Methylobacillus flagellatus KT: one gene and its partner. The protein of the gene in region 2 interacts with the protein of the main gene of each other region in a pairwise test. Links are inferred from orthologs where the notes say so. Each region holds a gene or a part of one and is shown on either strand. Other genes may lie near its edges. The genes, in order: ligA and leuS.

Region 1 (14,884 bases), 800 kb from region 2 along the record:
CACCCAACCAAAGGCAAGGATCACGATCACGGCCAGCAACTTGGGGAAGAAATATGCCACCTGACTCCAGAACTCATTGAGCGACGTGAGAAAAATATCAATCTGCTGTTGCATAAGCACACTCCTCTATTTATTGATGACCTTGATAACAGGTCTTTTGAACCAGAGCGGTAATACCTGGCTGTTCAGGATAGGACAGGTATTTTCCCGTAAATGCGGAATGTCCGCAAACAAATAACTTTTTTAAGTTAAAGTTAAATATAGAAAAATTATTTAATAATTTGATTAATAATATATTTTTATTTCAACCGCAGCTTAAAAAGCACAAAAAAAGCTTATTATGAACAGCAAATCAGCGCTCAAACCGAACGTATAGAAATAATTGTATATTGGGATAGAGATCAGCTTTTCCCGCTGTCCGCATGCAGCTTTCCCGAGTATACGGAATCGCGGGATGCTGCTTTATCGGGGACTGGCGCGCCACACCATGCACCCCTGTCAACAGGAGCTGACCTGCCTACGCCGCTCAAGAGTAATTAGCGCTGTGATAGGTTCTGCAGCTGCATGTTCACTTCCGCCATCAACTTGTCTGCGCCTATGGCCTCACCAATTTCAAGTGCCTGCGTCAACATCGCTTTCGCCTTGTCAGGCTGGCTTGCGGCAATGAAGTTCAGTCCCAGATAGTAGTAACCTTTGGCTACCCAATAGCCATCGCCGGCATCCTTTGCCTTGAGGATGATCCTGTTGAGATTTTTCTCTGCATTTTGAAAATCTTTGGCATTGATGTAGAGCGAGCCCAATTCCAATCCGGCATTGGCATAGGCATCGAAGCTGCCATCGCTCGCCTGCATGACCAATGCCTTGACCTGGTGCGCGATGGCATCATCATAAAGCCCCTGCCTGGCCTTGAGCTGCGCCAAGTGTTCGTTGGCGTCGGCCCGCTCGTTATTATTGCCGGCAAGCTCAAGCGCCGCTTCATAGTGGCGCTGCGCCTGCGGCAACAAGGCTTGCTGCATCAATGCCTCACCTGCCAACAGGTGTGAAATGAACTGGAATTTCTGGTTTTTCTCTTGCTCGGCAAGCACCAGTGCTGCTTCATAGCTGGATTGCGCCTGCGCATACTGCTTCAATGCATTGTAGGCATTCCCCTTGAATAAATGGGTCACCAGGCGCTCATGTCCTGTGCACGCCTGCGACTCTGCGGCAGTGAAGCTCTCGATGGCCGCTTCACCCTGCCCCAGGCTCAATTCCGCCCGGCCTTTGCACAGCAACAGATCGCGCTGTCCCGGCTGTTTTCCCAGGCCCTGTTTCGCTTGCGCCAATGCGGCGGCGGCATCGTCTTCACCCAGCGCTCCGAGGCAGCCCTCGGCCGGGTTTGTGCCGGCGTGAACAAGACCGCTGGCAAACATGCCTAGCATGAGTACTCTAAAAAAAAACATTGTTACTCCATATATTGATTCCAGTCGTGCGCTGTCGCGCCACGCGCAAAGAATTCTGGGTTGAGAATCGTATCCTTGCCATTGTATTGCAGGGCCAGGCCATGGCGGTCCACCACTTGCCCGCCTGCGCATTCGAGCACGCATTGCCCGGCTGCCGTATCCCACTCCGATGTCAGACCCAGGCGAGGATAGACATCAGCCCGCCCTTCCGCCACCAGACATATTTTGAGAGAGCTCCCCATGCTGATCATATCCGGCTCGCCATGCCGCTTGGCAATGTTGCGCAGCATTGCCTGGACTTTATTGTTGAGATGGGAACGGCTGACCGCTACCGTGATATGCCCAAAATCCAGCGTCCGCGCGTGAATCCTAATGGCTGACCCGCTGCCAGATTGCTTATAGGCAGCTTTACCGTCGGCATAATAGCTGAGCCCCAGTGCTGGCGCATGGATGACCCCGAGTACAGGCCGGCCTTGATCGATCAGGGCGATATTGACGCTGAATTCATCATTACGCTTGACGAACTCCCGCGTGCCGTCCAGAGGGTCTACCAGCCAGTATTGCCGCCACTGCCGACGCTCCAAGAACGGAGCAAGCTCGCACTCCTCGGAAATCAAGGGCACGCCCGGTGTCAAGCGCTGCAAGCCCGCGGCAATGACACCATGGGCAACCAGGTCCGCCTCTGTCAGGGGAGAGTAATCTTGTTTGCGCTGTACTGCAAAATCTCCCCGGTATACCTGCATGATGGCATCCCCGGCCTTATGCGCCAATCGGATCAATGCCGGGAGCAGCGCATGACTCATTCAGCGAGCAGGCTCAACAGCCCCTCCTCGTCCAGTATCGCCAGCCCCAGCTCCTGCGCCTTGGCAAGCTTGCTGCCGGCATCGCTGCCCGCCACGACATAGCTGGTTTTCTTGGAAACGCTGCCACTAACCTTGCCTCCAGCCGCCTCTATCTTTTCCTTGGCCTCATCCCTGGACATAGTTGGCAGCGTACCAGTCAATACAAAGGTCTTTCCCTCCAGCTTGCTGGAACTGGCTGGCTGGCCATCAGTCTCGCTCCAGTGGATGCCGGCATCGCGCAGCTTCCTAATCACTTCACGGTTATGCTCCTCGGCAAAAAACTCCGCGATTGAGCGTGCAACAACAGGCCCGACGTCCGGCACCTGCTGCAAAGTGTCGACATCTGCTGCTTGCAGCGCATCCAGCCTGCCGAAATGACGCGCCAGGTCCTTTGCCGTCGCTTCTCCCACGTTGCGTATGCCCAGTGCGTAAATGAACCTGTTCAGCGTCGCCTGCTTGCTTTTCTGCAACGCATCCAGCAGGTTCTGGGCAGATTTCATGGCCATGCGATCCAGCCCGGATAGCGTTTCCAGATTGATTTTCCCCGGGTCATATAGATCCGCCAGGGTTTCCACCATGTTTTGGTCGACCAGCTGGTCGACCAGCTTTTCTCCCAGGCCTTCGATATCCATGGCACGGCGGGAAGCGAAATGCAGGATGGCCTGCTTGCGCTGTGCCGCGCAGAACAAGCCGCCTGTGCAGCGCACAGCGGCCTCTTCAGGCAGCCGGACGGCATGAGAGCCGCATACCGGGCATAAGCCGCCTATCGCATCAAGCAGAATGTAGGGCTGGGAGCCAGCAGGACGCCTTTCCTTGATCACGGACACGACCTCGGGGATGACGTCGCCGGCGCGGCGCACCACCACGGTATCGCCGATGCGCACGTCCTTGCGGTCGATCTCATCCTGGTTGTGTAGCGTGGCGTTGGTGACAGTCACACCTCCCACGAATACCGGCTTCAGGCGCGCCACGGGGGTGATGGCGCCGGTGCGCCCCACTTGGACATCGATATGCTCCAGCACCGTCATTTCTTCCTGCGCCGGGAACTTGTGGGCCACGGCCCAATTCGGTTCACGGGAACGAAAACCAAGCTCGCGCTGCAAGTCCAGGCGATTGACCTTGTAGACTACGCCATCGATATCGTAAGGCAACTGGTCCCGCTTGGCGGAAATGGCCTGATGGAAGGCCGCCAGTGCCTCTGCGCCCATACCGACGGCACGTTCGTTGCACACAGGTAGACCCAAGGCCTTGAGCGCATCCAGCACCTGGGCGTGCGTGAGAGGTACCTGCCACCCCTTGGTCTCTCCAAGACCATAGGCAAAGAATGACAAAGGGCGCTGGGCGGCAAGCCGCGGGTCGAGCTGACGGATGCTGCCTGCCGCGCCGTTGCGCGGATTGACCAAGGTCGGCTTGCCGTGTTCACGTTGGCGTGCATTGTAACGCTCGAAATCTGGGCGACTCATGTACACCTCACCCCGGACCTCAAGCACTTCCGGCGCTTCGCCGTGCAATTGCAGCGGAATCTGGCGCATGGTGCGGATATTATGTGTCACGTCTTCGCCGACCTCGCCGTCGCCACGGGTTGCCGCCTGCACCAGCAGGCCATGTTCATAACGCAGACTCATCGCCAGGCCGTCAAATTTCAACTCCGCTGCATATTCAATCGGCCCATCTTCCGGCAGCAGTCCCAGCTTCTTGCGTACGCGTGCATCGAAGTTATAGGCACCCTGGGGCGTGGTATCAGTTTCCGTCTCGATCGACAGCATGGGCACGTGATGCCTCACCGGCATGAGCTCCGCCATGGCTGCACCGCCGACCCGCTGCGTGGGAGAGTCCGGCGTCACCAGCTCCGGATGCGCATCTTCCAGCGCCTTGAGCTCGCGGAATACCCGGTCATATTCGCTGTCCGGCACACTGGGCGCATTCAATACATAATACTCGTAGTCGTAGCGCCTTATCGTGGCGCGCAATGCTTCCACCTTTTCAGCCAGGCCGGCAGGCGCTGGCGGCGAAAACAAGCCGTGTTGCATACCCGTCATGTCAGGAGAACAAGCGCAGAGCGTAAGCCTGGCCCGGCACGATGCCATGCGCAATCATCTTGTCGTGGATCAACTTGATCTGGTGGCGGATCTTGTCGATCTGGGCATCGCTCAACTCATGCTGCCTGTCATCCACCAGGCGGGCTCCCAGGCCATGCTCCATTTGCCTGGCCAGCAGCACCATATGGTTATATGCCTCGCTACAGTTCTGTACCCGCGGGATATCGAGCTGGAAGGTCACTCCACGGATCACCGAAGTACGCAGCATTTCGGTACTGAATGGCAACTTGTCATGATTGACCACGGAGAACAATACGTGCCGGTCACCGTTACTGTCCTCAATGATGTAGTGATAGGCCCCGTCCTCTCCCAGCGTCAGGCCGCCTGCTTCAGCCAGGCCACGGAACTTGGTACCCGTAAACGGCCCGTTTGCACCTTGTGCAAGGTGGAAACCAACCATTTTGTCCACTTCCACGCAAAACTGGTCAAGCTCGACAGCCTGCTGCAATGGGTTTTCCGCATTCAGCCATTCAATGGACGCATGCAGGGACTTGGCCAGCGCTTCGACTGCAAGGTGGAAGCGGGACAGGGTGCCTGTCGAGACTGCGCCTGCACGGTCTGCAAGCTGCAAGGCACAGACGGCAGCACTAAACTGGGTAGACTCCTGCTCCCTTGTCAGCAAGTGCCAGCGCTGGTCGCTGCCCAGCCCATAGGCATACACTGGCTTGTCGATATCCGTGATGGTATGGAGGAATTCCCGCAATGCCTGGCCGCTGACGGGAGCAGGCAATGAAAGCACCGCGACGAAGTCAATGTCGGGATTCACCTCAGGGGGAATAGTCAGCACAGGGTGGGCAGCAGGCGCCGGTTCCGCGGAGGCAGCAGTGAAAGATTCCACCGGTTCCCTGCCTTCATCCTGGGCATGGTCTTCCCATGGTGGCAGCTCCGTTTCTTCCGGTACGCTTTCTACCATTACCTCATCCGTTGACTCTTGGGTCCCGGCATAGGAGCCAGCCAAGGCTGCGCCCTGCTCTTCCGGCACATCCCGGAGATCAACCTGCTCCTCGAAAGAGGCTTGCTTAACGGTACTAGGATCGGCAGTTTGACCATCATCCACATCATTGACCGCATGCGGGTCTATATGGAACTCTTCATTGCGCAGGGCGCGCGCCTCTTCCATCAAGGCATCATACTTGGGCTCATCAAAGCGCTTGAAAGTCTCCTGCCTGAACTTGCGCTCCTGCCACCAATTGAAGGCCAGCACGGCGCCGATGATCAGGACGCCCAGCCCCAGTAAGGCCCAATGTAGGTCAGTCATTATGTTAATACTCCAAGCTTCTTGATCTGATAAATGATCTTGGTTTATTCAAGAGTGTTGCCGGCGTGCCATGCGTGCCAGTGAGCATTGAGAACGGATCCACTCATGCCGCCTCATGCATCTGCAATGCCGCCGCGATATCCACTTCCACGATGCGGGAGACGCCGGATTCCTGCATGGTGACGCCAATGAGCTGCTGCGCCATTTCCATGGTTATTTTATTATGGCTCACAAACAAAAATTGTGTGCGCTCCGACATTTTTTTCACCAAGGCGCAAAAACGCTCGGTATTGCTGTCGTCCAATGGTGCATCCACCTCGTCCATGAGGCAGAACGGAGCCGGGTTGAGCCGAAACAGGGCGAACACCAGCGCGAGGGCCGTCAGCGCCTTCTCGCCACCCGACAGCAAATGGATGGTGCTATTCTTCTTGCCCGGCGGCTGGGCAAAAACCTGCATACCAGTGTCAAGGATTTCATCGCCCAGCATTTCCAACCTGGCCTGCCCGCCCCCAAACAACTCCGCAAACAACTCCGCAAAGTTGCGGTTGACCTCGTCATAAGTATGCTGCAGTCGGATGCGCGTTTCGCGGTCTATGCGCCGTATCGCATCCTCGAGCGTGGCGACGGCCTGCTCCAGGTCTGCCGACTGGCTATCCAGGTATTGCTTGCGCTCACGCTCGCTTTCCAATTCCTGCAATGCGGCGAGGTTCACTGGCCCCAGCGCCTCGATTTCCACACCCAATGCCGCAATCCTGCGTTCAAGGTCGCTGGTTTTTGTATTGGCAGTCAGCCCCTGGACTAGGGACCCTTCCTCCAGCCCGCAATCCTGCAGGTTTTGCTGGCATTGCTCAAAGTGCAGTCGCGCCTGCTGTTCATTGAGGCGCGACTGCTCGAGCTTGTCGCGCAAGGGATGCAGGCCCTGCTCGCATTGCATGCGGTTGCGTGCCTGCTGCTGCAATGCATTGTCGGCTTCCGCCAACGCGTCGCGTGCGGTGGCCAGCGCAGCCTCGTACTGCTGCTTGCGGGCGATCGCGGCTTCCAGATTGGCCTTGAGGTGCTCCATTGCCGCAGCCTCGAGCAGTGCCTGCGCTTCCTGGCGGCGAGTGGTGAGGCTTTGCTGCTCTTCCTGGATCGCGTTCAATCTGCTCTGGCTATCAGCGATGCTAGTCGCCAGCAGCTTGTGGTTGAAAGTTTTTTCCTGTGCTGCCCGCTCGGCTTTTTGCCAGGCAACCCGCACCGCATTCAACTCATTTTCAGCGGCATGTCGCTTGGCCTGGGTTTCCTGGCGCTCGGATTGCAGTTGACTGAGGGATGCCCGTAGCTGGCCGAGCTTTTGCTGCTGTTGCTGGCAACCCTGCTGTAATTCTTGGTATTGCTGGCCAAGGACGACAATGTCTTTCTCCAGTCCTTGGCGGCGCTGGGCGATATGCTGCCTTTCTTGAGTGAGCTGCTGGATCTGCAAGCTGCGCTGGTGTTGCGCCTGTGTCGTGCTACGTAATTGCTGCTGCAATTGCTGTTGCTGCTGGCGCAACTCCTGCTGCTTGAGCTCTGCCTGTTGCAAAGCGTGCTTGGCCTGCTGAAGCGACTGCTGCATTTGCGGCAGGCCAGCCTCCAGCATATCCAGTTCTCGCTGGCGTTCCAGCACGCCGTGCAACTCCGAGTTCTGCGCATGCAGGCTGATACTGTGGCGGTCATAGATATCACCTGTCGCAGTGACCACGCATTGCCCGTTTTCCAATGAAAGGCGCAGCTTCTCTGCTTCGTCCACCGTTTGCGCGACCAGGACATTGTCCAGCCAGTTGGCCAGCAGTCCCTGCAATCCAGGCTCCTGCACCTCTACCATGGCCCTCAATTGCTGCGCATGGGCGGGAGCCGACACTGAGTCGCCTGCAAGAGCAAGCACCAGTGCCGCGGGAGGACGCTCTGCCACAAGACTCGCCACCTCCTGCTCCGGCATGCCGACAATCGTGTTGAGGCGGGCGCCCAGCACCGCCTCAACCGCGGTTTCCCACCCCGGCGCGATCCTGATCTTTTGCCAGAGGCGCTCACTGTCATGCAGGCCATGCGCGCTGAGCCAGCCCTCCAACTGCCCCTGCTTGCCCAGCGCTGCCTGTATCTTGCGCAAAGAGGCAACCTCGGCCTCTGCCTGTGCCAGGCGGCGCTCATGTTGCAGCTGCTGCTCGCGCAATGCCTGGACCTGCCCGGCCTGTTCCTGCTCAAGCTCCCGTAGTCGCTGTAGTTCCTGCTCAAGTTCAGCCTGCTGGCCGGCCGCCTGCTTGAAGTCGGCTTCCAGCTCATGCAACCTTGCCTCGTCCGGCATCTTCAGGTTGTCTGACTCCTGCTGCATGCGCTGCAGGCGCAGCCTAGTATCCTCTGAGGTGCGCTCGGCATGCTTGAGATTGGTCTCCTCCAGGCGTATGACCTGCTCCGCCTCATGCAATGCCCGTTGTGCGGCGGAGTGGATATGCAAGGCAGACTGGAAGGCACGCTCCATTTCCGGCAGCCTCTGCTTCAATGCCTGCAGTTGCTCGCCGGCCTCGGTTTCCTCGGCAAGCGCTACCTGCTGCTGAGCTTGCAATGCCTGCAGCTTGGTACTGAATTCCTGATGCTGCTGTTCGAGCTTGTGCGACTGTGCTGCTATCTGCTGCAATTGCGCCTGCAGGCGCGATCGCGCCTCCTGCGTGTGGCGCAATTGCTGTTCCTGGTTGGAGACTTCGGCATTAGCTTCGTAATAAGCAGCTTGCGCCGCCTGCAGTTGGGTCGAGGCCTCCTGGTGCCGCTGACGTAAGATTTCCAGGCTGCTCTCCGCCTGACCCAGGGCGGCCATCTGCGCTTCGAGCTCGATGCCAAGCCGGTTCATGGCGGCCTTCGACTTCTCCCACTGGTTGCTGGCGTCGCGCATCCTCAACAGCCAGAGCTGCCCTTGCGCCAACTGCAGGTTGGCCTGCAAGGCCTGGTACTGCAAAGTGACCGCAGCCTGTGCCTCCAGGCGTATGATCTGCTTGTCCATTTCCTGGCGGATATCCTCCACGCGTACCAGGTTGTCACGCGTGTCCCGTAGCCGGCTCTCGGTCTCGCGTCTGCGCTCCTTGTACTTGGAAATGCCAGCAGCTTCCTCAAGGAAGACGCGCATTTCCTCGGGTCTGGCTTCCACAATCCTGGAGATCGTGTTCTGGCCGATGATGGCATAGGCGCGGCCACCCAACCCGGTGCCCAGGAACAGGTCGGCCACGTCACGGCGCCGCACAGCTGTGTTGTTGATAAAGTAGCTGGAACCTTTTTCGCGCTCGATCACGCGCTTGACGGAGATTTCGGCATATTGCGACCATTCCCCTGCCGCGCCGCCCAGGCTATTGTCGAAGATGAGCTCCACACTGGCGCGGGAAGCCAGCTTGCGATTTCCCGAACCGTTAAAAATAACGTCAGCCATGGATTCACTGCGCATTTCCTTGGCGCTGGACTCGCCCAGCACCCAGCGTATCGATTCCATGACATTGGACTTGCCGCAACCATTGGGGCCCACTACGCCGACGCGCTGGCCGTGGATATGCAAGGTAGTGGGGTCGACAAAGGATTTGAAACCTGCGAGCTTTAGATGAGTCAGGCGCAATTGGTGGAGGTCTTGGCTATAATGACACTTTTTTGATAATCCGATTTATACGGTAGCCCTTATGTCTAGTCAACCCAGCAAAGCCTTGGAAACCTTCGACAACCCCACTCCGGGACGCGATTTTCATATTCACATGGAGATCCCGGAATTTACCTGCCTGTGCCCGAAAACCGGCCAGCCGGATTTCGCCGTGCTCTATCTGGATTACATTCCCGACCAGAAATGCGTCGAGTTGAAGAGCCTCAAGCTTTATATCTGGTCTTTCCGCGACGAAGGCTGCTTCCATGAAGCCGTGACCAACCAAATCCTCGATGACCTGGTCGTGGCGACCGATCCCAAGTTCATGCGCCTTACTGCCAAGTTCTACGTGCGCGGCGGCATCTTTACCAACGTGGTTGCCGAACACCGCAAGCCGGGCTGGCAGCCGCAGCCTCGCGTCGAACTGGCCGAATTTGAATCACAATCGAATATCCGCGGTTAAATATTCTATCAATTAACGAAAGTCGTCATCACATGGTCGGTTTGTTGGAACGTAGCCGCAGCTCACTCTGGACACTGGCTGGTAGGTTTGGCCCCTATGCGCCGCTGCTGGTCATGACATTGGTCAGCTTCCTCATCTTCAGCCTCTCCCGGGCAGGCTTGGTCGCTTGGCAATACGACCGGGTCTCCGCCGTCTCCAGCTGGCAAGAGGTCATGCTGAACGGCTTGCGCGTGGATAGCATCCAGATCGGCTTGATGTGGCTGCCTGCGCTGTTGCTGGCGCCTTTGCTCGCCATCGGAAGGTTTTGGCGCCTGTGGCGCGGCTTCACCTATTCCTGGGTGGTGCTTTGCATCAGCCTGGTAATATTGCTGGAGCTTGCAACCCCGGGTTTCATCGGGGAATACGAAACCCGTCCCAACCGGCTTTTCGTGGAATACCTCAAATACCCGAATGAAGTCTGGTCCATGCTGTGGAATGGCTTCAGGATACATCTGTGCGTCGGCGTTCTCGGCACATGCCTGGCGGCTTTGGCCACCGGTTGGCTCATGACCCCCTGGCTCAGTCAACAGCAACGCTGGAGGAATTGGACCTTATGGTTGAGCTGGCCTCTGGTGTTCATCCTTGTCGCATTGGTGGTGCGCGGCACTATCAGCCACCGCCCGGCCAACCCAGCCATGTTTGCGCGCACAACGGACTCCATGGTCAACAGCGTGATCCTGAATTCTCCGTGGTCCCTGATCCATGCAATATACAGCCTCAAGCATGAAAATAAGTCGAGCGAGATGTACGGCACTCTCCCGGATGAGGAAGTCTACCGGATCGTGAGGGAAACCCGCGCCAGGTTCGATGAAAGCTTTTCGCCCGTGGATCACCCTGGGTTGCCCACGCTGTCGCAGTTGACGCCGTCGCGCCAGCGCGAGCGCCCGCTCAACCTGGTCATCATTCTTGAGGAAAGCCTGGGCGCGACCTTCGTCGAGTCGTTAGGCGGAACGCCAGTGACCCCCAACCTGGAGAAGTTCAAGGAGCAAGGCTGGTGGTTCGAACAGATGTATGCAACAGGCACGCGTTCCGTACGCGGCATTGAAGCCGTGGTCACGGGCTTCCAGCCGACACCAGCGCAAAGCGTCGTCAAGCTATCCTTGTCGCAACGCAACTTTTTTACTCTGGCATCTTTGCTGGAACAGCAAGGCTACAGCACCGAGTTCATCTACGGCGGCGAATCCCACTTCGACAATATGGTGGGATTCTTCATGGGCAACGGCTTCCAGCGCGAGCAGGATTTCGACAGCTATGAAAAGCCCGTGTTCGTCGGCAGCTGGGGCGTCTCGGATGAGGACCTGTTCAACAAGGCGCATGACGAAATCATGGCCAGCCATGCCAGCGGCAAGCCATTTTTCACTTTAGTCTTCACCTCATCCAACCATGCGCCGTTTGAGTTTCCCGATGGCCGCATAGACCTCTATGACCCGATCAAGGCAACTGCCAACAACGCAGTGAAATATGCCGACTATGCTCTGGGCCAGTTCTTTGCCAAGGCGCAGAAGAGCGACTACTGGAAAGACACCTTGTTCATCGTGGTCGCCGATCACGACATTCGCGTTCACGGACACGACATGGTGCCCATCAACCACTTCCACATCCCCGCGCTGATCCTGGGTGCGGATATCGAGCCACGCAGGATACAAACCGTGGCGAGTCAGATCGACCTGCCGGTGACTGCACTTTCCCTCATGGGCATCCAAGCGCAACATCCGATGACGGGACGGGACTTGAGCCGCGGCAACGGCGACCGGCCAGGCCGCGCCATGATGCAATTCGAGAACAACTTTGCCTGGATGGAAGAAAACCGGGTGGTGGTACTGCGCCCCGGCAAAGATCCTGCGCACGGCATCTGGGACATCAAGCAAAAGAAGTTCACCCAAGCGCCGCCTCCCGCAGACCAGGCAGATTTCGAGAAACGCGCATTGGCGAACTCCCTACTGCCGTCGTTGCTATACCGTGAACGTCTCTATCATGTTCTGCCCCAAGAAAACGAGCATCAGTAAAACGTGATGGATATGACCGAGAAAACACCTATCCAGGGATATGTCCCTCCATCTGGCTCCAAGACGCACCTGCATCAGCCTTCCATGCTGACCTGGGAGATCATCCGCAAGGGACTCGCCTACATTCTCAAGGGCAAAATGATGGTGCCGAACAGCCATATCCCTCCGGCTGCGCATGATATCCCTGCGGATTTCGCCGGGGTCGGGGTCGCTACGTCAGGCGATCTCGAAGTGGATGACTATGTCATTGCCCGCCTTGAAGAACTAGGCCTGCGGCAGGCCAGGCTGGATTTCAGCTATGGGGATATTGATCACAACGCCGCCCGCCTGCTCGAAAAACTGCTGGACAGGGAATACAACATCATCCTGCATCTGGTGCAGCCGTTCGACGCTGCCATCGCCATGGAGCAAGCCGCAGCCCAGCAAGCCTGGCAGGCATTCCTGCAACAGGTACTGGACCGCTACGGCAGTCGCGTCACCATGGTTGAGATCGGCTCCACAGTCAATCGCAAGCGCTGGGCCGGTTATACGCCGCAAGGGTTCCTCAAGACCTGGGAAATTGCCCATCACGAAGTCAAGCGCCGCAACATCACGCTTGCTGGCCCGAATATCAGCGACTTCGAGCCGCTGTACAACATCGGCATGCTGGACATATTCCGGCAGCGCAATCAACTGCCCGACATCCATACGAACAACCTGTTCAGCGAGCGTTCGACAGAGCCCGAGCGCTTCGACCACCGCATCCTGAAATACCGGCGAGCCGCCGCGCTCAAATTCAACCTGATAAAAAAAGCGCGCCTGCTACACAAGATTACCAGAGACTATGGGGTGCATGAGGTCATGTCGCCCTCCGCTTTCTGGACCTTGCCGCGCATCCTGCGCTTGTTGCCGGATGGCGAACAAAAGCAAGCAGATTACCTTGCGCGTTACATGATCCTGTGCGCTGCATCCGGGGCATTGCGCCAAGCCTTCTGGGGCCCGCTGATCTGCCATCGAGAGGGCTTGATTGATGATGGCAGCGACAGCTACCCGAGGCTCGAGCGGATCACCCACTATGCCAGCGTCACCGGCGATATCCAGCGATTCCGGCCCCGACCAAGCTTCTATAGCATGCAGGCCTTCGCAAAGCTGATCCCGGGGCGCCATTATCTTGGGGCGCTGGGTGGCAGGAACGGCCTGGAAATCCATGCGTTCAAGGATGGCCAGACTCTAGTGCATGCGGTCTGGACCACCAATGGCAAGGGCGCTGTGCTGGCCGACCATTACCACCTGGATGACTTGCTGCACGCCCACTACACCAGCCGCGACGGCACGCAAATGAAAAGCAACCCCGGACTTGCCAGCGAGTCGCCAATCTACATCACATGGCCAGCAGGAAGGAATATTGCATTGAAAACTGAAAAAAGCCTGTTTGAACACCTGTCGATTCAGCGGCATGGAGAACATGGCGAAAACAAGCACTACCATGCCTATCAGGATGCGGAATGGCGCGGCATTCTGGTCGCGGCCAACGATGCCGAGGCTGCACTGCTCAGCCAGGCACTCCATCCTTCGCGACTGGGCAAGCCGCCCAAGGACGCCATCCTGCGCAACGCGCGCAACGCCATCTGGACCATAGAAGACCCGCGAGACCCTTCGCGCAAACTCGTGGTGAAGCAGCCGGTCAAGATGCATGTGCACAAGAAGCTGCTGGACCAGTTCAAGCTATCCAAAGCCAAGCGCAGCTGGAACGGCACCAATGAGCTGCTGCGCCGCGGCGTTGAGGCAGCAGCGCCGGTCGCCTATTTCGAGAAGCACGGCGACCGTTCCCTGCTGCAAAATTACTACATATGCGAATTCGTCCGCACCGACTTTTCCATCCGCGATATTTTTGCGGCTTTCTACGACGGGCAAACCTCATACCAAGGCGTGACCGCTGAGCAAATCTACCCACAACTCACACGTTACCTGCTCAACATGCATGACAGGGGCGTATTCTTCCGTGACCTCTCCGGCGGCAATATCCTGGTTACCAAGCTGGAGGACGGACAGCTCGCGTTCTCGCTGATCGATACCAACCGTGCGCATTTCTTCAACCATGGCATCCCCTTGTCCAAGCGGCTGTCGGACCTCACGCGCGTATGCGTCAAGCTGCCATGGCATGGTCGTGAACAGCTGGTGGGCATGTACCTCCAGGCCATGAAGCAAGAATTCGGCTGGCGTCAGCGGCTGCCTTTCTATCTCTACGATATCAAGGTCGGCATGAAAAAACGCATAGGCCGCAAGGCCATCAGGCGCGCGTTCAAGAAAAAATAGCGCTTATTGCAAATTAATGTTCCTGAAGCGTTGACAGCTACAGCCCGGATCATTAATATAGCGGCTCTTTTTCGGGGGTATAGCTCAGCTGGGAGAGCGCTTGCATGGCATGCAAGAGGTCAGCGGTTCGATCCCGCTTATCTCCACCATAATTTGATGTCTGGACCCATCCGGACATCATGACGATGAAGTCCCCATCGTCTAGAGGCCTAGGACATCGCCCTTTCACGGCGGTAACCGGGGTTCGAATCCCCGTGGGGACGCCAATATAAAAAACCCAGCAGATGCTGGGTTTTTTATTGCCTGTATCCTACCGTGTCACTGAAATTCCCAATCGAATCTGGGTGTCCCTATCCTTGTAGTAGTCAAGCAGGGTTTCGCCATAGCCTGAGAAAATCTGCAGATGGGCAAATGTGCCGGTGCGCGACAGGATACGATCGCTCAAGGGATAAGAAATATCCACTTGGCCCATCGCATAGCCTTTCGTCCCTTGCCGGTAGAGCCCGGTGACCATCAAGCCATCCTCACGACCATAGCGTAACTGCCAATCCGCATATCCACGATAATGCTGGATGTCAGGATTTTCATCCTTGTCGAGATAGGCATAAATCCTAGGGGAAAACGTCAACCGGCGTCCATTGGCAAAATCCATATGCCACATGGGACGCAAATAAGCGATATTGAGCGAGCGCGAATCCAGGCCGCCCTGTCCGTTAGATTCGTGTTCTACGCCGACCCGCCAGCTATCGGGAAACAAGCCCTTGGAACTGCCCGCCCAGCGATAGAACAAGCCAGGCCGGTAACTGGTATCGCGA
Region 2 (15,032 bases):
GTCAGTAGTATGCTGGTGCGACAGTTTTCAGCGCGTGGCTTGCGCAGCGTAGGCATGAAACCTGTTGCTTCCGGCTGCGAGCGACGTGACGGGCGATTGATTTCAGAAGACGTTACGCAGCTATTGGCGGCCAGCAATGTCGATTTACCATTATCCGATATCAACCCCTATGCCTTCGAGCCGGCGATTGCACCGCATATCGCCGCCAAACAGGCAGGCGTGCGGATCGATCTGGAGCCTATTGCAGCTGCCTTCAGGCGTTTGCAGGCGCAAGCGAATGTCGTGATCGTCGAGGGCGCGGGCGGTTTCTATGTGCCGTTGGATGAGCAGCATGATATGGCCGACCTTGCTGCCAAGCTTGGTTTGCCGGTGATTCTGGTGGTCGGCATGCGCCTGGGATGCATCAATCATGCATTGTTGACAGCCGAGGCGATCAGGCAACGCGGCCTGACGCTGGCTGGCTGGGTCGCGAACCAAGTGGATCCTGGGATGGCGATGCTGGAAGACAACCTGCAGACGTTGAAGCAGCGTATGCCTTCGATCTATCTAGGGTTTATTCCATGGCAGGATCAAGCAAGCACTGCTGAAGACACGGATATTGTGAGTGTATTGTGGCAGTGAGGAAGTATTTCAATACCTTGAAGTGCCGCTGTACAAATCATGCTGGCAAATAAATTCCAATACCTTGTCAGGTACTAAGTAGCGCGGTGTGCAGCCATATGCAAGAGATTCCCGGATCTTGGTCGCCGAGATGTCCAGCGCGGTGATTTCCTGCACCCATATCCCATGCTCCGCTTGAATAGGCAATTGTTGTGCGTCCGAGAGCATATGCGTCTGGAGGAATGCGTCCAATACCAGGTTGCTTGAAGGCAATGCCGCGCCAGGTCGTGTGGTCACCACAATATGCGCGAATTGCAATAGCTCCTGCCAGCGGTGCCAGCTGGTGATACCGGCAAAGGCATCCATGCCCATCAGCAGGCAGAGCCTGGCCTTGCCCTGCAATCCTTCGTGCAGGAATTGCAGGGTGTCTATGGTATAGGAGTAGCCTTGCCGCTCCAGCTCCTGCGTATCCAGCTTGAATAAGGGATTGCCGGCAATCGCGAGGGCAACCATTTCCGCGCGTTGCGTGGCAGAGGTCATGGGCTGTTCACGGTGGGGAGGCGTGGCGGAGGGGATAAAGCGGACTTCCGCCAAACCCAAGGACTCGGCCAGTTCCTGCGCCATGCGCAGGTGACCGAAGTGGATGGGATCGAAGGTGCCGCCCATCACGCCGATGAGCGGCAAGGGTGTTGCTGGAGGTGCCATGCCAAGCGTCATGCTGGTGAAATGCAGGTGTGAGGGCATCAGGCCCTGACTTCACCATCGCCCAGCACGATGTACTTGAGGCTGGTCAATCCTTCGAGACCGACCGGACCGCGGGCATGCAGCTTGTCGGTGGAAATGCCGATCTCGGCACCCAGGCCGTATTCGAAGCCATCGGCAAAGCGGGTGGAAGCGTTGACGATGACACTGCTGGAGTCCACTTCGCGCAAGAAGCGGCGCGCGTTGGTGTAGTTCTCGGTGACGATGGCCTCGGTATGCTGGGAAGAGTACTGATTGATATGGGCGATGGCTTCGTCCACATCCGCAACCACCTTCACCGAGATGATCGCGGCAAGGTATTCGGTGTAGTAGTCCTCTTCGGTGGCAGGCTTGGCCTGCGGCACCAGCGCGCGGGTTTCGCTGCAGCCGCGGATTTCCACGCCCTTGCTGATCAGCATCGCAGTTAGCGGTGGCAACGCTTCTTGCGCAATGCTGCGCGCTACCAACAGCGATTCCGCGGTGTTGCAGGTGCCGAGGCGCTGGGTCTTGGAGTTCTCCAGGATGCGCAATGCCTTGGCGAGGTCGGCGCTTTCGTCAATATAGACATGGCAATTGCCATCAAGATGTTTGATGACAGGGATGCGCGCTTCGTTGGAGATGCGCTCGATCAGGCCTTTGCCGCCGCGCGGCACAATGACGTCGACATAATCCTTCATGGTGATGAGTTCGCCGACAGCGGCGCGGTCGGTCGTCGCTACCACTTGCACTGCGCTGGCAGGCAGCGCTGCGGCAGCCAGGCCTTCATGCACGATGGCGGCCAGGGCGCGGTTGCACTGGATGGCTTCGGAGCCGCCACGCAGGATGGCGGCATTACCGGACTTGATGCAGAGGCCGGCGGCGTCGACAGTGACATTGGGGCGCGCTTCGTAGATGATGCCGATCACGCCCAAGGGCACGCGCATCTTACCAATCTGGATGCCGGATGGGCGGTATTTGAAGTCCGACATTTCCCCGATAGGGTCGGGCAGGCCGGCGATTTGCTCCAAGCCTTCCGCCATGGTGTCGATGCCTTTTTCGCTCAGCACGAGGCGGTCCAGCATGGCGGGCTCCAGGCCGTGACGGCGCGCTGCTTCCAGGTCGGCTGCGTTGGCGGCCAGCAATGTGTCGCGCTCGCGGCGGATGGCGGTGGCGATGGCGCGCAAGGCCTTGTTTTTGGTCTCGGTGTCGGCGCGCGCCATTGCGCGTGAAGCGGTGCGGGCTTCGCTGCCGAGCTGTTGCATGTAGTGTTTGATGTCTTCCATTCCTGCCTCTATTTCCTGCTGCCTATGCGCGCCAGACCGAAGCACAGGCGCGAGATTTCCAGCCATGGATCCTGGTTCAACAGGCCTTTGGCGGCTTTGTCGATTTCAGCCAGTTTTTGCAGCGCAGCCTCAAGCTGGCGCATGCTAAGACGAGAGAGCGCCCGTTTCACCAGGTTTTGCCGTTCGCCGTAAATCCTGGCTTGCTGCATGGCGCTGTTGAGATTGCCGCCGCGGCTTTCAGCATATTTTACCTTGACCAGCCCGCGCAACACCCAGGCCAGGGCGCTCATGATGGCAACCGGTTGTGCGCCTTCCTCGCGCAGGCCATGCAATATGCGCACCGCATGCTCGCTATCGCCACTCAGCACGGCATCGCCCAGTTGAAAGGCATCATAGCGCGAAACATTCAATACCGCTTCCCGCACCTTGCTGCCATCCAGCGTGCCTTCAGGGTACAGCAGGCCGAGTTTCTGGATTTCCTGGTGTGCGGCGAGCAGGTTGCCTTCAACCTGGTGGGCGAGGAATTCCAGCGTTTCCTGATCGGTATTCTGGCCCTGACCGGCAAGGCGGTTCGCGATCCATTGCGGCAAGGCCGATGGCGCGACTTCATGGAGTGCAAGCGAGACGCCGTGATTTTCCAATGCAGCAAACCAGGCGCTGTTCTTGGCGTCGCGCTCTAGCTTGGGCAGGATGACGATGGTCACTGTATCGGGGATGGCGTGTTCCGCCAGTGCGGTCAGGGCCTTGCCGCCGTCCACGCCGGGCTTGCCCGACGGAACCGCGATCTCGAGGATGCGCCGGCTGGCGAACAGGGAAATGGATTGACCGAAGGCTGCCACTTGTTGCCAGTTAAAATTGCGCTCCACAGTGAGGCGGGTGCGTTCGTCGTAGCCTGCGGCCCGCGCGGCAGCACGGATGGCATCCAGGCTCTCGCGCTGGGCCAGGGGCTCATCGCCCATGAGGACATAAAGCGGTGCCAGGCCTTGGGCCAGGTGCCGCTCCAGCTCCTGCGGCTTGATCCTCATTCCACGGTGTCGTCCAGCGAGCGTAGGTCAGGTGCGCGCGGCTTGCCTTTGGCCGGTTTGATGACCATGAGGCGGCGCAGCAATTCGCGCACAGCATCATCCTTCATGTCATTGTAGAGCCGCTCCTGCTCAAGCTGTTTGGCGAGCAACTGCGCATCGTCATAAGTGATCTCACGCCGGCCCCTGATAGTCTGCACATCGCCCCAGGTTTCACTGGAGGGATCGCGCACACGGAAATTCACGGTATAGAAAAGCTCGAATTCGCGCACCAGGCCGCGGCCGCTCAAAGAAAGAATGCGCTGTTCCTGCGACTCGCTCATGATTTCAAGGAGCAGGTCGGCCTGGTCCGGCGAACTGACGATCTTGACGCCATTCACCGTCAGCGAGCGTTTGAATGGCTTGGAGATGGAAATGGTCGGCCCCTGAATGAACAAGGTATTGAACTTGAGGTCAGCCACGCCGCGCATCTTGAAGCCGCAGGCAGTGAGCGCCAGGAGCATGGCAAGCAGAATCCAGCGGGCGATGCGCATATACATGGTTTATCCTACGACGATGTTGACGAGTTTGTTAGGCACGACGATGATCTTGCGCACGCTGCCTTCGGCCAGGTATTTCTGGATGCATTCCTGCTGCACAGCCAGGGCTTCGATCGCGGCCTTGTCCAGTGTGCGGGAAACGGTCATGCTGCCTCGCAGTTTGCCGTTGACCTGTAGCACCAGCTCGATTTCATCCTGCACCATGGCGGCCTTGTTGGCAACCGGCCAGCGGGTGTCGAGGAGCTGGGTGCCCGGGCGTAGCGCCTGCCAGAGTGCATGGCAAATGTGAGGCACAATGGGCGAAAGCAGCAATATGATATTTTCCAGTGCCTCCTGGCGGATGGCGCGCGTCGTCGCGTCATGGCCTTCGATCTTGGCATAGGCATTCATGAGCTCCATCACTGCTGCAATGGCGGTATTGAACGCATGGCGGCGCCCATAGTCATCAGTCACTTTTTCGATGGTCTGGTGCAGCTGGCGGCGGAAAGCCTTGAGCTCGGCTGAAAGGTCGCCCATGGTGAATGCCGCCACGATGCCGGATTCGACGTGGTTGGCGACAGCGGTCCACACGCGCTTGAGGAAACGATGTGCCCCCTCTACGCCGGCATCGGACCACTCCAGGCTTTGCTCGGGCGGTGCCGCGAACATCATGAACAGGCGGGCGGTGTCTGCGCCGTAATTGTCGATGAGTTCCTGCGGGTCGACCGTATTGCCCTTGGACTTCGACATTTTGCTGCCGTCCTTCAATACCATGCCCTGGGTGAGCAGCTTGGTGAATGGCTCATCATGCCGGACCAGGCCGACATCGCGCATGAGCTTGTTGAAGAAGCGTGCGTATAGCAAATGCAGGATAGCGTGTTCGATGCCGCCAATATATTGGTCGACTGGCAGCCAGTAGTTGGCACGCTCGTCCACCATGCTGCTATGGGCATCAAAGCTGGCGTAGCGCGCGAAGTACCAGGATGATTCGACAAAGGTATCCATGGTATCGGTCTCGCGCGTCGCTTTTTCGCCGCAGCTCGGGCAGGTGGTTTCGTAAAAAGCCGGATCTTTCTTGATTGGAGAGCCGACGCCATCCATGACCACGTCTTCCGGCAGGACGACGGGCAATTGCTCCGCAGGCACCGGCACTTCGCCGCAGCTTGGGCAATGCACGATGGGAATTGGGCAACCCCAATAGCGCTGGCGCGAGATGCCCCAGTCGCGCAGGCGATATTGCGTCCGCCTCTTGCCCAGGTTCTTGGCAGCCAATGCTGCGGCGATGGCGTCACTGGCCTGGCTGAAATCCAAGCCGTTGAAATCGCCCGAGTCGAACAGGATGCCGTGCTCGGTATAAGCTGCCTGCAATGGCAATTCAAGCTCCCCGTGAGCTGGCTTGATCACCGCCTTGATCGGCAACTTATACTTGCTGGCAAACTCGAAATCGCGTTCGTCGTGCGCGGGCACGGCCATGACGGCGCCTTCGCCATAGCTGATCAATACGTAGTTGGCGACCCAGACCGGCAGTTTTTCTCCGGTGATTGGATGCAGTACGAACAGGCCAGAATTCATGCCTTTTTTCTCGGCGGTGGCAAGGTCGGCTTCCGCCACGCTGCCCCGCTTGCATTCCTCGATGAAGGCTTGCAGGGCAGGATTGTCCTTGGCGGCCTGCGTCGCCAATGCGTGTTCTGCCGCAATGGCAACATAGGTGGCGCCCATCAGCGTATCGGGACGGGTGGTATAGACCTTGAGCGTACCGTTGCCGACAGCCAGCGGAAACTCCACCTCGCAACCGTAGCTCTTGCCGATCCAGTTGCGCTGCATGGTCTTGACCTGCTCAGGCCAGCCGTCGAGTTTGTCGAGGTCAGCCAGCAGTTCTTCCGCATAGGCAGTGATCTTCATGAAGTATTGCGGGATATCGCGCTTCTCGACCAGCGCGCCCGAGCGCCAGCCACGTCCATCGATCACCTGCTCATTGGCGAGCACGGTCTGATCGACCGGATCCCAGTTCACTGTGGCGGTTTTCTTGTAGATGAGGCCCTTTTTGTAGAGCTCGGTGAACAGCCATTGCTCCCAACGATAGTAGTCCGGCTTGCAGGTGGCGATTTCTCGTTGCCAATCCACGGCAAGACCCAGACTCTTCAGTTGGCCCTTCATGTGCTCGATGTTGCTGTACGTCCAGCCTGCGGGCGCGACATTGTGCTTGATGGCGGCATTCTCTGCGGGCAAGCCAAAGGCGTCCCAGCCCATGGGCTGCATGACGTTGTAGCCGCGCATACGGTGGAAGCGGCTCAATACGTCGCCGATGGTGTAGTTGCGGACGTGTCCCATATGCAGCTTGCCGGATGGGTAGGGGAACATAGACAGGCAGTAATACTTGGGCTTGTCCGAGACTTCCGTTGCAGTGAATGTGGCGTTGGATTCCCAATATTGCTGTGCTTGTTGCTCTATGTCGCGGAATGGATACTGCTGCTGCATGATGGCTAGGCGTCTGGATTAAGAATTTGAAAGCAAAATTATACCTGAAGCCGCGCCGTTTTCCTGAACTCGGCAACTGCAAATACGATGGTGCGGCGCGTATGGATATGCGCAGCCATTCATGGTTTGGCATGGTTAGAAAGGCGGCCGATAGTCAATTGCGTATTTGACTATTTTTTCTTATTGAAATATGGATATGTCAATAAGTGCATGCTTATTTTTTACATAATAAATTGATTTTTATATTTATTTTAATGTCTTTGTTCTGGAGGGGATTGCAATTGGTTACATATTTTAACAATTTAACAGGCCTGAATGCTTAAAGAATGGACTCCTCAACGCCGTAACAATGCAGGTGAGCCAGCTCTTCGCAAAAGGGAAGGCGGATTGGATCAAGCGCTCATGTTGAGGTCACGGTAGTGATCCCGGACTGAGCAGATGAAAGAGTGCCTGTCATGGCTGCAGCATATAAAAACAAAGGAGAGTGGTTAAGGTGAAGTTTTCAGATTTGAGGATAGGGGTGCGTTTGGGGGCGGGGTTTGCTGTGATCTTGTTGCTGATGATGATCATGGTGGCTTTCGGCTTGGCTCAGCTTGCCAATGTGGGAAGCACGGCGAAGCAAGTGGTGGAAACTGAGCTGAAAAAGGAACGCATCACCACGGAGTGGGTGTCGAATGCCACCCAGAATGGATTGCGCACCCTCGCCGCGATCAAGAGTTCCGATGCGGCCATGTATGACATGTACATCCAGCAAATTGCTGAAACAGCACGAGCTAACGATAGTTTGAAACAGCAGCTTGAAACGTTGCTGGTCAAGCCCGAAGGGAAGGCGAAATTCGCGGATGCCAAGGAAAAGGCAGATGCCTTCAGCAAGGTTCGCAGTGAATTGTTGCAATTAAGAAAAGATGGTGCCGAAGCATCGCTTATCGAAAAGAATGTGCAAGAGGTGTTCCTTCCTGCACGCAAGGCTTATTTCGATAGCATGAATGAATTGCTTGAATTCGAGCGGCACCTGATTGATGAGGCCGGGGCAGATATCCAGCGGGTGAAAAATGCTGCGAGCCTATGGATGCTGGTGATCGGCCTGGTGGCAGTCGTGCTCGGCGCGATCTTTGCCTGGCGGCTTTCCCTTGGGATTACCCGTCCACTTGCCAACGCTGTCAAGCTGGCCGAGACAGTGGCTGCTGGAGACTTGACCAGCACTCTCGCCATCGACTCAAAAGATGAAATAGGACAGTTGTTGAATGCGCTGAAATCCATGAACGATAACCTGGCCAGGATAGTCAGTGAGGTGCGAAGCGGCACGGAGACGATTGCCACTGCCTCCTCGCAAATTGCATCGGGCAACCTGGATTTGTCGTCACGCACCGAGGAGCAGGCGAGTTCGCTTGAGGAAACCGCTTCTGCCATGGAGGAACTGACTTCCACCGTGAAGCAGAATGCGGATAATGCCCAGCAAGCTAACCAGCTGGCGGTTTCTGCTTCAGGGATCGCCACGCAGGGAGGCGAAGTCGTGGATCAGGTCATCGCGACCATGCAGTCGATCAGTGAATCTTCGAAACGGATTGCCGACATCATTGGTGTGATCGACGGCATTGCTTTCCAGACCAACATCTTGGCATTGAATGCTGCGGTGGAGGCTGCGCGTGCCGGTGAGCAGGGGCGTGGGTTTGCCGTGGTGGCGAGCGAGGTACGCAACCTGGCGCAGCGTTCAGCCAATGCGGCCAAGGAAATCAAGGGGTTGATTACGGACTCGGTGGAAAGTGTTGATGCCGGTAGCCGTCTGGTGGAGCAGGCGGGGACGACGATGAAGCATGTGGTGGATAGCGTGCAGCGTGTGACCGATATCGTCAGTGAGATCAGCGCAGCCAGCCATGAGCAAAGCACCGGCATTGAGCAGGTGAACCAGGCGATTGTCCAGATGGATGAAGTCACCCAGCAGAATGCGGCCCTGGTAGAGGAGGCAGCGGCGGCTTCTCAATCATTGCAGGATCAGGCGGCAAGCCTTGCCCAAGCAGTGAGCGTATTCAAGGTCAATGGCATGCAGGTACAGGCTGCAGTGCATAAAGTCAGCAAACCCAAGCCAGTCGCCGTTTCAAAGCCCAAGGTGGTAGTGGCCTCCAAGCCTGTGACGACAACCAGGACAAGAACTGCCATGGTGCCTGCGGTAGCAGGCTCGGCTGACGAGTGGGAAGAATTCTAGCGCGCTTGACATGCAAAAAGCCGAACAGAATGTTCGGCTTTTTGATATTGATGATGAAATCAATGTGCCGACCTGCATCGGCGGAGGGGTTTGCTACTTGCCAAGCGCCTGCAAGACTTGCCTGCGGATTTCACTGACTTCACCCAGGCCGGAAATACGCACATATTTGGGGGCATTGGCGGCGCCGTTTGCTGCCCAGTTGGAATAATAGTCCACCAGCGGCTTGGTCTGGCGATGGTACACCTCCAGGCGCTTGGCGACGGTTTCTTCCTTGTCGTCGTCGCGCTGTACCAGATCCTCGCCGGTGACATCGTCCTTCCCCGCGACTTTGGGCGGATTGAATACGACATGATAGGTTCGGCCGGATGGCAAATGCGTGCGGCGGCCGCTCATGCGCTTGATGATTTCCTCATCGGGCACATCGATTTCAACCACATAGTCGATATCGACCCCAGCCTGCTTCATCGCTTCCGCCTGGGGGATGGTGCGGGGGAAGCCGTCGAACAGGAAGCCTTGCTGGCAGTCGGCATCCTTGATGCGTTCCTTGACGAGGCCGATGATGACATCATCCGGGACCAGGCCGCCGGAGTCCATATAACGCTTGGCTTCCAGGCCCAGCTGGGTGCCCGCCTTCACTGCGGCACGCAGCATGTCACCGGTGGAAATCTGCGGGATGTCGAATGCTTCCTTGATGAAGGTGGCCTGGGTGCCTTTACCAGCCCCCGGTGCGCCTAATAGTATGACTCTCATGTGGTCTCCTCTTTTCAATCCGGCATTATATCAGCCGGCTTTCATGCCGCCAGATAGTTGGCGATGGCAACGAAGCCGGCAGGGGCAATATTTTCCGCCCGTAACTGTGGGTCTATGCCCAGGGATGCAAAACCAGTGTCGTCCAGCAGGCCTTTGAGCGTATTGCGCAAGGTCTTGCGGCGCTGGGCAAACGCAGCGGTCACGATCCTGCCAAGCAGGGCTTCGTCCTTAGCCGGATGGGGCAGGACGGTATAAGGTACCGCACGTACGAATGCTGACTCTACCTTGGGTGCTGGATCAAAGGCCTCGGGCGGAACGGTGAGCAGGTATTCCATGTGCAGTCGGTATTGCAGCATCACGGAAAGCCGCCCATAGGCCGCGCTGGAGGGGGCTGCTACCATGCGTTCCACGACTTCCTTTTGCAGCATGAAGTGCATGTCGATGATGTGTGGCACATTGTCGAGCAGGTGGAACAGGATGGGCGTGGAGATGTTGTAGGGCAGGTTGCCGACGACGCGCAGGCGGTCGCTGATATTGCCGAAATTGAACTTGAGCGCGTCGCTGGCATAGATGGTGAGCTTGTCCTGCGGATAGTGACCCTGCATCCATTGGATGATGTCACGATCGATTTCTACCACGTGCAGATGCTGCAGGCGCTCCAACAACGGCTGCGTCATGGCGCCCAGGCCCGGGCCGATTTCCACCATGCAATCCTGCGGTTGAGGAGCAATGGCGTCAATCAGGCTGTTGATGATGGCGCGGTCAGTGAGAAAGTTTTGGCCAAAGCGTTTTTTTGCAACATGTTTCATGATGGTTGGGGACGATTTCCTGCCAAATTGATCGCAAGCTGAATGGCGCTGAGCAGGCTGCCAATCTCGATATTGCCTTTGCCGGCCAGGTCCAGTGCAGTGCCATGGTCAACCGAGGTGCGTATCATGGGTAGCCCCAGCGTGACATTGACGCCAGTGCCGAAGCTGGCATGCTTGAGCACGGGCAGGCCCTGGTCGTGATACATCGCGAGCACGCAGTCGCCCTGTGCCAGATTGTGCGGAGTAAATAAAGTATCGGCAGGCAGGGGGCCCCTCAATTGCATGCCTTCCCGCCGCAGTTTTTCCAGCACCGGATTGATGGTGGTGATTTCTTCCATCCCCAGGTGGCCACCTTCTCCTGCATGGGGGTTCAGCCCTGTCACCAGAATGCGTGGGTTTGCGATGCCGAATTTCTGGACCAGGTCGCGATGCAGGATGCGGATCGTGGTGTCCAGGCTTTCCTGTGTAATGGCCTGGCTGACTTCCGCCAGGGGCAGGTGGGTGGTGGCCAGCGCAACGCGCAGGCTTCCGCCCACCAGCATCATGACGACATGCGGGGTATGGGTGCGTTCGGCTAGAAATTCTGTGTGGCCGGTAAAGGCAATGCCAGCCTCGTTGATGATCCCTTTATGCACGGGAGCGGTGACCATGGCACCAAACTCGCCTTGCATGCAGCCGTCAATTGCGCGCTCTAGTGTATGTAGTACATAAGTGCTGTTGCGCGGGTCAAGTTGCCCAGCAGTGACTGGGGCTGCGCATGGATGATGCAAGACCACGAGCCGGGATTGTCCCTGGTGAGGTGCCCAGTGGGCTGGATCGTAGACATGTATATTCAGGGGCAAGCCCAATGCATGGGCACGCGATGCTAGCACATCTCTGTCGGCAATGACGGCAAGATAGCAAGGGAGGGGGTGCCCTGCCAGCATGACGCACAAGTCGATCCCGATACCGGCGGGCTCGCCGGCGGTGACGACGATACGGGGCATCATCTCCAATGTGCTAGCCTAGTATTTGTCTTCCAGGCGATATTCCACGTAGGCGCGGTCACGCAGCTCGCTGAGCCAGTCCTGGAATGCGTCGTCGGCCTTGCGCGCGCGGATTTCCTGCCTGGCCTTGAGTCGAGCAGATTCCTGCGTCATATCCTGCTTGCGTCGCTCAAGCACCTGAATGATGTGCCAGCCGAATGGAGTGCGTACAGGTGCGCTAATCTCGTTGATGTCTAGCGCATTCATGGCCTTCTCAAATGCAGGAACGGTGTCGCCTGCGTTGGTCCAGCCCAGATCTCCGCCGTTGTTGGCAGAGGCATCTTCCGAATACTGGCGAGCCAGTTCGGCAAAATCGGCACCATGGTCCAAGCGTTCCTTGATGGAGTTGATTTTCTGCTCAGCTTCCAGTTCTGATACTACTTCACTGAGTTTGATGAGGATATGGCGCACATGGGTCTGGTCCACCACGAGCGGTGAGCTGCCGCCACGCCGGTTGAGCAGCTTGAGGATATGATAGCCGTTGGGGCTGCGCAATACAGGCGAAAGCTGGCCAGGCTGCAGGGCTTGCAAGGCGTCCACGAAGAGTGAGGGTAGCTGGGATGAAGCCTTCCATCCCAGTATCCCGCCTTCCAACGCATTGGGGGCATCAGAGTACCCTGCAGAGACCTGGGCAAAATCTGCGCCGCTCTGCAATTCCTTCAGTGCGGCTTCTGCTTTTGCCTTGAGCTTTTGTAGTTCTTCCGGTGTGCTTTCTTCCGGGGCACGGATCAGGATATGGGCCACTTCGAATTCATCCTGAATGTCATTGCGCGAAGATTGGGTAGTCAGGAAATTATCGATTTCCGATTCCGTGACATTGACGCGGTTGTCTACTTCCCGCTCGCGCAGCCGGGCGAGGATGATTTCGTTGCGGATGTCTTCCCGGAACTTGCGGTAGGGAATGCCTTCAGCCTCCAGTGCCTTGCGGAACTCTCCCGTGCTGAGCTTGTTCTGTTCTGCAATGCGCTCTATGGTCTTGTCGAGCTGGGCGTCGTCCACACGCAATCCGGTCTGCGCAGCATATTGCAGCTGCAGCCTGTCATTGATGAGCCGCTCGAGGATCTGCTTTTGTAGCACGTCGCGTGGGGGAAGCTGGGTACCTTGTTTTTCCAGCTGCGCAATAACAGTCTGGATGCGGTCTTCCAGCTCTTTCTCCGTGATCACGCCTTGGTCGACGATGGCGACGATGCGGTCCATCTTGGCGACCTCTGCTGCCATGGCGGAAATGCTGAAGAAAAAAAACAGAGCGATCAGGCCATGTCTGGCGATAGTCTTGAAAACGTGATTGTGCATAAGGTAATTACTGGTAGGAGTCCGGGATCAGGCTGGAGCTAGTATAGCCGGGAATAGCGCGGTTAAGAAGTTTGAGCGGGTTTTGCCCGATGGAGGCCAGGCCACCCAGCTCAAGCTGGAAATAGAGTGCATAGTTGGCGTCTGCAGTGGCGGTAGATACGCGTTGCATGACGGTCCTGGCTTGCCAGCAACCGGCATCATATTCCAGGCCGGCAATGCCTTCGATCGGCTGGTTCTCGCGCAGGGAGTAGTTCCAGCGACCAAGGCCGTACCAGCCCTTGCCCAGAGGCCACTGGCCGGAAAGGTTGATTTGGTCCAGGCGGTCTTCGGTATAGCGGTAGCCGATATTGAGTGTTTTGCCAGGCTCGGGGTTATAGCGTGCGCTGATGTTGTTGCGCACGTAAACACTACGGTCAGTGTTGTATTGACCGAAGATGTCGATATTCCAGTTGTTGAGCAGCCGCGCAGTAATTTCGCCGATGATGTCGGATGTGTCGCCGGAACGCGGGTTGACTCCAGGCAGGTATACCTTTTCATCAGCAAAATAATAGCGCTGGCCTACTGTCACAGCCAGGCGCTGCTCGCCGGTATTCTTGCTGATCATGCGGCTCGTGAATGCCAGTGTCAGCTGGTTGGCATTATTGATGCGATCCTGGCCGGTGAACTGGTTCTCCAAAAATAAGGAGCCCATGTTCAAGTCCGAGATGCTGGAGTCATAAACGGGAATCAGCGACTGGTCGCGATAAGGGATATAAACATAATACATCCGCGGCTCCAGTGTCTGCGTGTAGCGATTCTTGACGATGCGGACGTCGCGGTCAAAGTAAAGGCCGCTGTCTATGCTGAAAATCGGCAGGGTGCGGCTTTGTGACTGGTATTCGTCTTGTGATGTGATGTTGCCGTTACTATCCCTCAGCGTAAAGGCGCCATTGTCGACCTGGTATTGGGTGTAATGCAGCCCCAGCTTGGGAGTGATGTATCCATAAGGGCGCGCCATGGGCAGGCTGATGCTGGGATAGGCTACCAGGCGTTTGCCCGTAACCAGTGTATCCAATGTGCCGCCCCCCAATGTGGCCTGGGTACTGATGGCATCATTGTTGCGGTCAAAATTCGCCCATTGGGTAAACAACTTGACGTCGAACGGACCCCATTCATTGTCGCCGGTCAGTGTGAGTTGCGGCAGGCGCTGCAGGGGATAGTTGAGCCCATCCAGTGTCTGGAATTTCTGCACCAGGGCGTTGAAGGTCCAGTTTTCATCGGCATAGTTGACATAAGCCTGTTGCGGCAGGTTCACCCGGCTGGTGGTGACGATGCGGGTGGACATTTCAGAGAAATACCTGTCATCGGAGACTTTCTCCAAGTTATATGCCGCCGTCCAGCCGTTATGAAAGTTGTGCAGGTGGGCGAACTTGGCATAGTAGCGGTTCTCCCCAGTGCTGCTGTCGCTCGGCAGGTACTCCAGATTGGCCGTTCCCTGGTAATTCTCGTTCAAGTAACGGAATTCACCCTGAAACTGCACACCGCGCTTGCTCAGGAAGCGGGTGCCAATCGTAGCATCCATATCGGGCGCAATATTCCAATAGAACGGGACCAGGAACTCGAAACCGCTGCGGCTGGTAGTACCCCAGGTGGGCGCCAGGAAGCCTGATTTACGCTGATTGAGGAAGGAGAAATTGATCCAGGGTGTCCAGAGAATGGGGACGCCCTGGAACTCCACGCGCGCATTGCGGGCGGTGCCGGTTCTCGTATAGTCGTCCAGCTCCAGCTCCTTGGCGCGGATGTACCAGTCGTCCGAACCTACTTCACACGTGGTATAGCGCGCATCCTTCAGGCGCTTGCGGTCCGGGCCTTCGAACACGACACCGGAGGCATCGCCACGTGAAACCCCCTGTTTGCGGCTCAAGCCGGGGGCATAACCGCTATCCTCAATGTTCTGCTGGGTCAGGGGCGTGGTACTGTTGGAGCTGTAAACAAGATTGTCATTGTCCTGGCGCCTATTCCCCGAGGTGCCGAATTGGGGCATATTGGCGAACTGCGAATCAAGTTCGAAAGCTGGTTTCTTCATTTCACCTATGCTTTCCGAAGGCTTCATGCGCAGCTCAGGGCCTGTGATGCGTCCTCCCTTGGTTTCCAGGCGCACATTGCCGATCACGTGCAGTTCTTCGTTCTGCACGTCATATTCGATAGTGTCTCCATGCACTTTTTGCTGCCCGGTGGACAGTGACGCGTTGCCAATGGATTTGAGCCTGCGATCCAGATATACCTGCACCTTGTCGCCTTCGATGATGATGGCATCAGGATCTGGCAGGTTTTCAGGCGATGGATCGATGA

Evidence for each region.
Region 1: the proteins of leuS (region 2) and ligA interact in binary tests that used the Escherichia coli proteins (3 or more experiments, as listed by UniProt). The link is inferred for Methylobacillus flagellatus KT from one-to-one orthologs.

What each region holds. Positions count from the first base shown.
Region 1 is NC_007947.1:1,498,041-1,512,924, reverse strand. Bases 1,780-4,741 are described here. They hold ligA (NAD-dependent DNA ligase LigA), read right to left. Parts: upstream 4,321-4,741; coding sequence 2,239-4,320; downstream 1,780-2,238. Other genes in these bases: MFLA_RS07175 (cell division protein ZipA C-terminal FtsZ-binding domain-containing protein), read right to left, coding at 4,322-4,741; cysQ (3'(2'),5'-bisphosphate nucleotidase CysQ), read right to left, coding at 1,780-2,242. In the rest of the region: MFLA_RS07195 (mechanosensitive ion channel family protein), read right to left, coding at 1-114; MFLA_RS07190 (tetratricopeptide repeat protein), read right to left, coding at 537-1,439; more of cysQ, read right to left, coding at 1,442-1,779; more of MFLA_RS07175, read right to left, coding at 4,742-5,638; chromosome segregation protein SMC, read right to left, coding at 5,742-9,248; queF (preQ(1) synthase), read left to right, coding at 9,310-9,729; MFLA_RS07160 (LTA synthase family protein), read left to right, coding at 9,762-11,774; MFLA_RS07155 (lipopolysaccharide kinase InaA family protein), read left to right, coding at 11,781-14,069; MFLA_RS07140 (phospholipase A), read right to left, coding at 14,380-14,884. UniProt on the Escherichia coli protein: DNA ligase that catalyzes the formation of phosphodiester linkages between 5'-phosphoryl and 3'-hydroxyl groups in double-stranded DNA using NAD as a coenzyme and as the energy source for the reaction.
Region 2 is NC_007947.1:2,297,934-2,312,965, reverse strand. Bases 3,895-7,004 are described here. They hold leuS (leucine--tRNA ligase), read right to left. Parts: upstream 6,622-7,004; coding sequence 4,168-6,621; downstream 3,895-4,167. Other genes in these bases: MFLA_RS14665 (hypothetical protein), read left to right, coding at 6,648-6,791; lptE (LPS assembly lipoprotein LptE), read right to left, coding at 3,895-4,164. Outside these bases: bioD (dethiobiotin synthase), read left to right, coding at 1-621; nadD (nicotinate-nucleotide adenylyltransferase), read right to left, coding at 631-1,305; MFLA_RS11040 (glutamate-5-semialdehyde dehydrogenase), read right to left, coding at 1,344-2,603; holA (DNA polymerase III subunit delta), read right to left, coding at 2,612-3,628; more of lptE, read right to left, coding at 3,625-3,894; MFLA_RS11020 (methyl-accepting chemotaxis protein), read left to right, coding at 7,115-8,824; adk (adenylate kinase), read right to left, coding at 8,918-9,574; 16S rRNA (adenine(1518)-N(6)/adenine(1519)-N(6))-dimethyltransferase RsmA, read right to left, coding at 9,616-10,383; 4-hydroxythreonine-4-phosphate dehydrogenase PdxA, read right to left, coding at 10,380-11,372; MFLA_RS11000 (peptidylprolyl isomerase), read right to left, coding at 11,388-12,701; MFLA_RS10995 (LPS-assembly protein LptD), read right to left, coding at 12,709-15,032.